DNA from 3 places in the Stenotrophomonas sp. 10L48 genome. Region 1 is predicted to be linked to each of the others. Evidence: predicted binding sites of a transcription regulator. Region 1 holds the regulator's gene; each other region holds the start of a gene.

What was found. Region 1 encodes HrcA, which represses chaperone genes, less so after heat shock. Its sites were predicted from a motif close to TTNGCACTCNNNNNNNNNGAGTGCNAA; they were not measured.
Region 2: a site for HrcA is predicted at 1,292-1,318, ahead of rpoH (RNA polymerase sigma factor RpoH). Genes of this name have one in related genera too.
Region 3: a site for HrcA is predicted at 1,179-1,205, ahead of AC1DCU_RS17985 (co-chaperone GroES). Genes of this name have one in related genera too.

What each region holds. Positions count from the first base shown of each region.
Region 1 is NZ_JBFTIX010000004.1:5,032-8,306, forward strand. It holds gene dnaK (molecular chaperone DnaK) at 1-497, opposite strand, end outside; gene grpE (nucleotide exchange factor GrpE) at 701-1,216, opposite strand; gene hrcA (heat-inducible transcriptional repressor HrcA) at 1,280-2,344, opposite strand; gene recN (DNA repair protein RecN) at 2,460-3,275, shown strand, end outside.
Region 2 is NZ_JBFTIX010000012.1:126,169-129,443, reverse strand. It holds gene AC1DCU_RS18180 (response regulator) at 1-340, shown strand, start outside; gene ung (uracil-DNA glycosylase) at 350-1,075, shown strand; gene rpoH (RNA polymerase sigma factor RpoH) at 1,330-2,205, shown strand; gene purD (phosphoribosylamine--glycine ligase) at 2,335-3,275, opposite strand, start outside.
Region 3 is NZ_JBFTIX010000012.1:87,316-90,590, reverse strand. It holds gene AC1DCU_RS17990 (endonuclease) at 1-899, opposite strand, end outside; gene AC1DCU_RS17985 (co-chaperone GroES) at 1,252-1,539, shown strand; gene groL (chaperonin GroEL) at 1,622-3,271, shown strand.

The DNA of each region.
Region 1 (3,275 bases):
ACGTCCAGGCCGGCGATGCGGCCAGCGTCCTTGGTTGCCTGGCGCTGGCTGTCGTTGAAGTAGGCCGGCACGGTGATGACCGCTTCGGTGACCTTCTCACCGAGGAAGTCCTCGGCGGTCTTCTTCATCTTCTCCAGCACCTTGGCCGAGATTTCCTGCGGTGCCATCTTCTTGGCATCGCTGGTGGCCACCCAGGCATCACCATTGTCATGGGCCAGGATGCTGTACGGGACGTGCGCGATGTCCTTCTGCACTTCGGCGTCGGTGAACTTGCGGCCGATCAGGCGCTTCACCGCGTAGAAGGTGTTCTTCGGGTTGGTCACGGCCTGGCGCTTGGCCGAGGCACCGACCAGGACTTCGCCGTCCTTGGTGTAGGCGACGATCGACGGGGTGGTGCGATCGCCTTCCGAATTTTCGATGACGCGGGCCTTGCCGCCGTCCATGATCGCCACGCACGAGTTGGTGGTGCCGAGGTCGATACCAATGATCTTGCCCATGGGGGAGACTCCTTGAAGGATGTTGTTTTTGTCAGTCCGGCCGTTCGGCCGGTGGATGAATGGGATGTGGGGGAGGCTCGTGGAACATTCAAGCCATCCCCCGAACGCTGTGTTTCCGTTCGCCCAACACGTTCAGCGTCGGTCGTGCCGATGCCCCGGTCGCGGCGGGAAAACCCGCGTCAGGCCAAGCCCGGCGCCCGCGGTCAATCGGCGGCAACCACCACCAGCGCCGGCCGCAACAGGCGCTCGTTGAGCAGGTAGCCCTTCTGGAACACGGTCACCACGCTGCCCGGGGCGGCGCCGGGGGCAGCGACCTGGCTGATCGCCTGGTGGTGTTCCGGGTTGAACGGCTGCCCGGTCGGGTCCAGCAGCACCAGGCCGTTGTCACCAGCGACCTTCAGCAGCTGCTTGTAGGTCAGCTCCAGGCCCTCGCGAAGCGGATGGGCATCGTCGCCGGCGGCCTTTAGGCCGGCATCGAGGCTGTCGAATACCGGCAGCAGTTCGCCCAGCAGCTTCTCGTTGGCGAACTTGCGCGCCTGTTCGATGTCGCGGGCCACGCGCTTGCGCTGGTTGTCGAGGTCGGCGCGCTCACGCAGCGCTTCGGCCTTGACCTGCTCCACTTCGGCACGGAGCTGTTCGATCTGTTCGTTGACGCCCTCGGCGGCAGCTGCGTCGGCGGCGGCCTGCTGGGCGGCGATGTCTGGCTGATCTTGATTCATGTCTGGGTCCCTGGCGGTCACTCTCCGCCTCCACCCACCCTAGTGTGGGCGGGATGCTGCGTTTCAAGCGTCCGATGCACCCGGAGTTCGCCCGCCCGGCGAAAAGGCCGCGCCGAGCACATCGGCGGTGGCCTGGACCAGCGGAATCATGCGGTCGTAGGCCATCCGCTTCGGCCCGATCACGCCCAGCACGCCCAGTACCTGGCCGTTGGCGGTGTACGGCGCGGTGACCAGCGAGACGCCCTGCAGGGGTACCACGCCGGTTTCCTCGCCGATGAAGATGCGCACGCCGGGGGCCTGGATGGTCCGCTCCAGCAGCTGCAGGATCTCGCGCTTGCTGGAAAACAGCTCGAACAGCTCGCGCAGGCGCTCCAGGTCGGACAGGTCCTGCACCCCCATCAGACGCGTCTGGCCGGCCACCAGCATGTCGTCGGCCGGCGGCTGCAAGGCCTGCTCGGCCAGCTCGACGCTGTGCGCCAGCACCTGTTCCAGCTCGGAACGGGCGTCGCGCAGCTCCAGCAGCAGGCGGGTACGGATCTCGGCCAGGGGCAGCCCGGCAAAGTGGGCATTGAGGTAATTGGCCACCTGCTCCAGCTGCCCCGGCGCGAAGTCCTGGCGGGTCTCGATCACCCGGTTCTGCACTTCATTGTCGGCAAACACCAGGATCGCCAGCACCCGGCGCCCGTCCAGCGCCACGAAATCGATCTGGCGGAAGGCGAACTGCTCGCGGCGCGGCGCGCTGACCACGCCAACGAAGTGGCTCATCGCCGACAGCAGCTCCGACGCACTGCCGAGCAGCGCCTGGGTACTGCCGCCTCCGGCCAGCTCCTGACGCAGTCGGGCCAGCTCCCCTTCGCCCGGCGGCTGCATCTGCAACAGGCTGTCGACGAACACCCGGTAGCCATGCGCGGTCGGAATCCGGCCCGCCGACGTATGCGGCGAGGCCAGCAGGCCCAGGTCTTCCAGGTCACCGAGGATGTTGCGGATGGTGGCCGGACTGACCTCCAGGCCGGCCACGCGCGCCAGCGTCTGCGAACCCACGGGCTCGCCATCCTGGATGTAGCGCGCGATCAGCGTGCGCAGCAGGTGCCGCGCGCGCGGGGCAAGTTGGTCGGGAGAACCGTGCATGAAATCAACCTGTGAGACAGGGACATTAGATAATGGCGACGCATCCCCTTGGCAAGTCATTGGACGACCCCGCCGCGCGTGCTAGCGTTGCGCGGCTGCAGACACCCCCTTACCCATGCTCAGACATCTTTCAATCAAGGATTTCGCCGTCGTCCGCGCCACCGAACTGGAGTTCGGGCCGGGCATGACCGTGGTTTCAGGCGAGACCGGCGCGGGCAAATCGCTGATGGTCGACGCCCTGGGCTTCCTGTCCGGCCTGCGCGCCGACAGCGGCGTGGTCCGCCATGGCGCGGCCCGGGCCGAACTGTCGGCCGAATTCGCGCTGGACCAGCTGCAGGCCGCCCGCCAGTGGCTGGCCAGCAATGAGCTGGACGATGAAGACCAATGCCAGCTGCGCCGCGTGATCCGCGCCGACGGCGGCTCGCGCTCGTGGATCAACGGCCGCCCGGTCACCCTGGCGCAGCTGGCCGACCTCGCCGGCCTGCTGGTGGAAATCCATGGCCAGCATGAGCAGCAGGCCCTGCTGACGCGCCCGTCGCAGCTGGCCCTGCTGGACGCCTATGCCCGCAACGAAAGCGAACGCCGCCAGGTGCGCCGCGCTGCCGCCACCTGGCAGGCGCTGGTCGATGAATCCCTCGCATTGTCGCAACAGGGCGACGTGAGTGACCGCATCGGCTTCCTCGAACATCAGCTGCGTGAACTGGACCGTGAGGATCTGGAGCCGGAGTCGATCACCGCGCTCGGCGCCAGCCATCGCCGTCAGGCGCATGCCAGCGCCCTGTTGGCCGCCTGCCAGGCAGCTTCGGACCAGCTCAACGGCGACGAAGGCCACTCGGCGCTGGACCTGCTGCAGCAGGTGCGGCATGAACTGGCCAGGGTGGCCGAACATGACCCGCGCCTGGGCGACGTCGATGCCCTGATCGACAGCGCC
Region 2 (3,275 bases), on a different contig from region 1:
GCATGTGGTCAGCGCCGAAGAAGCGTTTACCCTGCTCACCGCCGAATCGCTCGGGCGCAGCCGCCATCGCATCGATCTGGTGCTGACCGATGTGACCCTGAAGGGAGAGCTGAGCGGCCGCGACGTGGTGCAGCGCGTGCGCGTGGACTTCGGCTACGGCAAGCGCCGCCTGCCGGTGCTGGTGATGACCGGCGATGGCAATCCGCACAACCAGACCGGCCTGCTCCAGGCCGGCGCCAACGATCTGGTGCTGAAGCCGATCGAAGAGCGCCTGCTGATCACCAAGGTGCTGTTCCAGCTGCGGCTGGCCCGGTTGAATGATGGACCCCTGTTGCGATGACGTGTTGCGATGATCGATGAAGTAGTGGACACCCCGGCGATCCAGCTGGAACCGAGCTGGAAACAGCGTGTGGGCGATTACCTGCTGCAGCCGCAGATGCGCGAGCTGTCCAGCTTCCTGCGGCAGCGCAAGGCCAGCGGTGCGGCGGTGTTCCCGCCTGGACCGCAGATCTTCGCCGCCTTTGATGCGACCCCGTTCGATCAGGTGAAAGTGGTCATCCTCGGCCAGGACCCGTACCACGGCCGTGGACAGGCCCATGGCCTGAGTTTCTCGGTGCAGCCGGGCGTGCCGGTGCCGCCGTCGTTGTTGAACATCTACAAGGAAATCGAGGGTGACCTCGGTATTGCCCGCCCGGACCACGGCTGCCTGATCCCGTGGGCGCAGCGCGGCGTGCTGCTGCTCAACGCGGTGCTGACGGTGGAAGAGGGCAAGGCCGGTGCGCACCAGGGGCGCGGGTGGGAAGGCTTCACCGACCATGTGGTGGACGTGTTGAACCGCGAGCGCGAGGGCCTGGTGTTCATGCTCTGGGGTGCCTACGCGCAGCAGAAGGGCAAGGTGATCGATACCGGCCGCCACCGCGTGCTGAAAGCCCCGCATCCCTCGCCGCTGTCGGCCCACCGCGGCTTCCTCGGCTGCCGTCATTTCTCGATGGCCAACGAGTACCTGCAGCGCCGCGGCCAGGCGCCGATCGACTGGTCGCTGCCGCCGCGGGCGATGCTGGCGCCATCGGGCTGAACGGCGAACAACGCTGCCCCCTGTTGAATGGGCGAAACCGCCACCCGTTCAGCTGCCTTTGACCCGGAATAGCCGCGCTTTCCGGGCTAGTGGGTTGAATTCCAAGGGATTGTGTATCCCGAAAAGCGCGCTCGCCACTGTCATCAAATCGCGTTACGGTAGGGTTCTGTTTGGGACCAGTGTTTCATCAGTGGAATGCTGGAACTTTTTCCTCCTTTAGCAGTCCAAATCCCAGACTGCTAAGATGGGTGCCTATGAGCCAGAACACCTCTACTGCCCTTGTGGCAAACAATCTGCCGATTCCCAGTGCGCTCGGTTCGCTGGACGCCTATATCGGTGCCGTGCACCAGATTCCGGTGCTGTCGGTCGATAACGAACAGGACCTGGCCCGTCGCTTCCGCGACGGCAACGATCTGGACGCTGCCCGTGAGCTGGTGCATTCGCACCTGCGCTTCGTGGTGCACGTGGCCCGCGGTTACAACGGCTACGGCCTTGCGCTGGGCGACCTGATCCAGGAAGGCAACATCGGCCTGATGAAGGCGGTCAAGCGCTTCGACCCCGACATGGGCGTGCGTCTGGTGTCCTTCGCCGTGCATTGGATCCGTGCCGAGATGCACGAGTTCATCCTGAAGAACTGGCGCATCGTGAAGGTCGCCACGACCAAGGCGCAGCGCAAGCTGTTCTTCAACCTGCGCAAGTCGAAGAAGCGCCTGGGCTGGATGAACGCGGCCGAAGTCAGTGCGGTGGCCAAGGACCTGAACGTGTCCGAGCGCGAGGTGCTGGAAATGGAATCGCGCCTGTCCGGCCGCGATATCGGTTTCGATGCCCCCACCGATGAAGACAACGACCACGCGCCGCCGTCGCCGGCTGCGTATCTGGTGGCCAATGACGAAGATCCGTCGATGGCCTACGAGCGCGAGGACAGCGAAGACAACCAGATGCAGCTGCTGCGCGAAGGCCTGGCGGAACTGGATGCGCGTTCGCGCGACATCATCCGCCGCCGTTGGCTGGATGCGGACAGCAAGGTGACGCTGCAGGAGCTGGCGGACGAGTACGGCGTATCGGCCGAGCGTATCCGCCAGGTTGAAGCGAACGCGCTGAAGAAGATGAAGGCGCTGTTCACCGCATAAGGCGGCGAAGCGTTTGAGTAATGGAAAGGCCCGGCATTGCCGGGCCTTTTTTTTCCTGCTGGATCCACGCATGGCGTGGATCTACTTCGCGATCCAGTAGATCCACGCCACGCGTGGATCAGCGCGGTCTCAGATTTCCCGCGCGATCGCCCGCCAGCCGATGTCGGTGCGGTGGAACTCGTTGTCCCAGGTCACCTTCGCCACGCCCGCGTACGCGTTCGCCTGCGCGTCGCGCACGCTGTCACCCAGTGCTGCCACGCACAGCACGCGGCCACCTGCGCTGAGCACCTGGCCCTGCGCATCCAGCGTCGTTCCTGCATGGAACACCTTGGCCGTTGCCGGCACATCATCCAGGCCGGAGATCACCTCGCCGGTGATCGGCGATTCCGGATACGGCCTGGCGGCCAGCACCACGCCGAGCGACGGGCGCGGATCCCACTGCGCGTCCACCTCGTCCAAGCGGCCATCGATCGCCGCGTCCACCAGGTCGACCAGGTCCGACTGCAGGCGCAGCATCACCGGCTGGGTTTCCGGGTCGCCGAAACGCACGTTGAACTCGATCACCTTCGGCGCGCCGCTGGCATCGATCATCAGGCCCGCGTAGAGGAAGCCGGTGAATGGGATGCCGTCGGCGATCATGCCCTGCACGGTCGGGTTCACCACCTCGCGCATCACCCGTGCATGCACTTCAGGTGTCACCACCGGAGCCGGCGAGTACGCACCCATGCCGCCGGTGTTCGGACCGGTGTCGCCGTCGCCGACGCGCTTGTGATCCTGCGAGGTGGCCATCGGCAGTGCATGCACGCCATCGACCATCGAAATGAAGCTGGCCTCCTCGCCGTCGAGGAATTCCTCGATCACCACGCGCGCGCCGGCATCGCCGAAGGCGTTGCCCGAAAGCATGTCGCGCACCGCATCTTCGGCTTCGGCGAGGGTCATCGCCACGATCACGCCCTTGCCGGCGGCCAGGCCGTCGGCCTTGACCACGATCGGCGCGCCCTTCTCGCGCAGGTAGGCCAGTGCCGCGTCCACGTCGGTGTGCACCGAATAGAACGCGGTGGGGATGTTGT
Region 3 (3,275 bases), on a different contig from region 1:
GTGGTGGCCACGGTGAAGGCGATGCGGCTGTCGGTCGCCGGGCGGGCACCCTGCGCATCGGTGATGCGTGCGGCACGGATGTCGAAGCGGCAGGCTTCACCGGCGACCAGCGCGGTGTTGGTCGACAGCTTCACGCTCTTGCCGCTGGCCGGCCAGGTCAGCGGCACGCTGCCCGAAGTGCCGCAGGTCAGTGCGAAGGCGCCGCTGGCGAGGTTGACCGTCTCGCTGAACACCACTTCCAGGTCGGCGGCGGCAGGGAAGGTGCTGCTGCCCTGTGCCGGCGTGGTGGTGGACACCGACGGCGGCGTGTTCGGGCCCGGGGTGCCGCCGCCACTGAAGGTCTGGTTGTTGTTGCAGCTGCCGAAGGTCTGCCTGGCCGATTCGGCCCAGGTGAAGTGCGCGTACTGGCTGCCGCTGCCGGTCAGCTGCAGCGAGGTGCCCGCCGCGGTGCTGTTGGTTTCGGCAACCGGAATGTTCTGGCTGGTCATGCCGGCGGCGGGGCCACCGGAAGCGGTGATCGCGCCCTCGTAGCTGAGGAACTGGACCACCTTGCCGCTGGCGTCGACCAGGGCGATGCCGTCGTTGGCACCGTTCTGCAGGCCGTTGCTGGGGTAGGTGACCACCGCCAGGGTGGCGCTGCCGCAGCTCGCCGCGGTTCCGGCCGGCACCGCGTTGTTGGCGTAGACCGTGGCGGCCGACGGGTTGCTGCCGTTGTAGAGGTACAGGCGGTAGCCGGACAGGTCTTCGCCGGCGGTGGCGACCACTTCGATGGCTTCGCCGACGTCACCGGCAGCGGTGCTGTCGTCGTAGTGCAGTTCGTTGATGAAGACCTCGGCCTGGGCCGGCGCGGCAGCCAGGGCCAGCAGGCAGGCGGCGGCGAGCGGGGACAGCAATCGCATCGACTACTCCTTGTGATTGGGAATGCCGGGCCACCCTAAAGCCGATCCGGTGACACTTTGTCGTAAATGAACGCCAGATATCTGACAGTGCGACGGCGGTCACCAAATGGTGGCCAACTCCCCCTTGGCTTGCCGCGACGCATCCCTATAAAGGCGTCCGCGCGGGGATGGAGTGCCGCCGGGCCGCCGGGAAAAATTTCGGGGGCGGGCCTTGAAAGGCCTCCGGAGGTCTCCATCTCTGTCGTGCTCCCGACCTGTCGGGCTTTTTCACGCGCGTTGCTGGCAGTCGCTTGGTGCGAGTGCTAACATCGCCGGACTTTTTCAGATCAATCAATAACTTAAGAGGTCCCACATGAGCATCAAGCCGCTGCACGACCGCGTTGTGGTCAAGCCGATCGAAGCCGACGAAGTTTCCGCCGGTGGCATCCTGATCCCGGACTCCGCCAAGGAAAAGTCCACCAAGGGTGAAGTCGTGGCCGTGGGCCCGGGCAAGCCGCTGGACAACGGCAACGTGCGCGCTCCGTCGCTGAAGGTCGGTGACAAGGTCATCTACGGCCAGTACGCCGGCAGCTCGTACAAGAGCGAAGGCGTCGAGTACAAGGTCCTGCGCGAAGACGACGTGCTCGCCGTCATCGGCTGAGCGTCGGCGCGACCTGCTTCATCCCCTGATTCCAACACCCAGCCGCCGGGCATGGCCCGGCGCTACCAATGAGGTAAACGCAATGGCTGCCAAGGATATTCGTTTCGGTGAAGACGCCCGTTCGCGCATGGTGCGCGGCGTCAACGTTCTCGCCAATGCCGTCAAGGCCACCCTGGGCCCGAAGGGCCGCAACGTCGTGCTCGAGAAGAGCTTCGGCGCCCCGACCATCACCAAGGACGGCGTGTCCGTCGCCAAGGAAATCGAACTGGCTGACAAGTTCGAGAACATGGGCGCGCAGATGGTGAAGGAAGTCGCCTCCCGTACCAACGACGACGCCGGCGACGGCACCACCACCGCCACCGTGCTGGCCCAGGCCCTGATCCGCGAAGGCGCCAAGGCCGTTGCTGCCGGCATGAACCCGATGGACCTCAAGCGCGGTATCGACAAGGCCGTCGTGGCTGCCGTCGCCGAGCTGAAGAACATCTCCAAGCCGACCGCTGACGACAAGGCCATTGCCCAGGTCGGCACGATCTCGGCCAACTCGGACGAGTCGATCGGCCAGATCATCGCCAACGCGATGAAGGAAGTCGGCAAGGAAGGCGTGATCACCGTTGAAGAAGGCTCGGGCCTGGACAACGAGCTGGACGTGGTCAAGGGCATGCAGTTCGACCGCGGCTACCTGTCCCCGTACTTCATCAACAACCAGCAGTCGCAGACCGCTGACCTGGATGACCCGTACATCCTGCTGCACGACAAGAAGATCTCCAACGTCCGTGACCTGCTGCCGGTGCTGGAAGGCGTCGCCAAGGCTGGCAAGCCGCTGCTGATCGTTGCCGAGGAAGTCGAAGGCGAAGCGCTGGCGACCCTGGTGGTCAACACCATCCGCGGCATCGTCAAGGTCGTGGCCGTCAAGGCTCCGGGCTTCGGCGACCGTCGCAAGGCGATGCTGGAAGACATGGCCGTGCTGACCGGCGGCACCGTGATCTCCGAGGAAGTCGGCCTGTCGCTGGAAAAGGCCACCATCAAGGACCTGGGCCGCGCCAAGAAGGTGCAGGTCTCCAAGGAAAACACCACCATCATCGATGGCGTGGGTGACAAGGCTGCGGTCGATTCGCGCGTTGCGCAGATCAAGACCCAGATCGAAGACACCTCCTCGGACTACGACCGCGAGAAGCTGCAGGAGCGCGTGGCCAAGCTGGCCGGTGGCGTTGCAGTGATCAAGGTCGGCGCTTCGACCGAAATCGAAATGAAGGAAAAGAAGGATCGCGTCGACGACGCCCTGCACGCGACCCGTGCGGCCGTTGAAGAAGGCGTGGTTCCGGGCGGCGGCGTTGCCCTGGTCCGTGCGGTCTCCGCACTGGCTGGCCTGAAGGGTGCCAACGAAGACCAGAACCACGGCATCCAGATCGCCCTGCGCGCGATGGAAGCCCCGCTGCGCGAAATCGTTGCCAACGCCGGTGAAGAGCCGTCGGTCATCGTCAACAAGGTCAAGGAAGGCACCGGCAGCTTCGGCTACAACGCCGCTACGGGCGAGTTCGGCGACATGCTGCAGTTCGGCATCCTAGACCCGACCAAGGTGACCCGTTCGGCGCTGCAGAACGCAGCCTCGATCGCTGGCCTGATGATCACCACCGAAGCCATGGTTGCCGACGCTCCGAAGAAGGACGAGCCGGCCATGGGTGGCGCTGGTGGCATGGGCGGCATGGGTGGCATGGGCGGCATGGACTTCTAAGTCC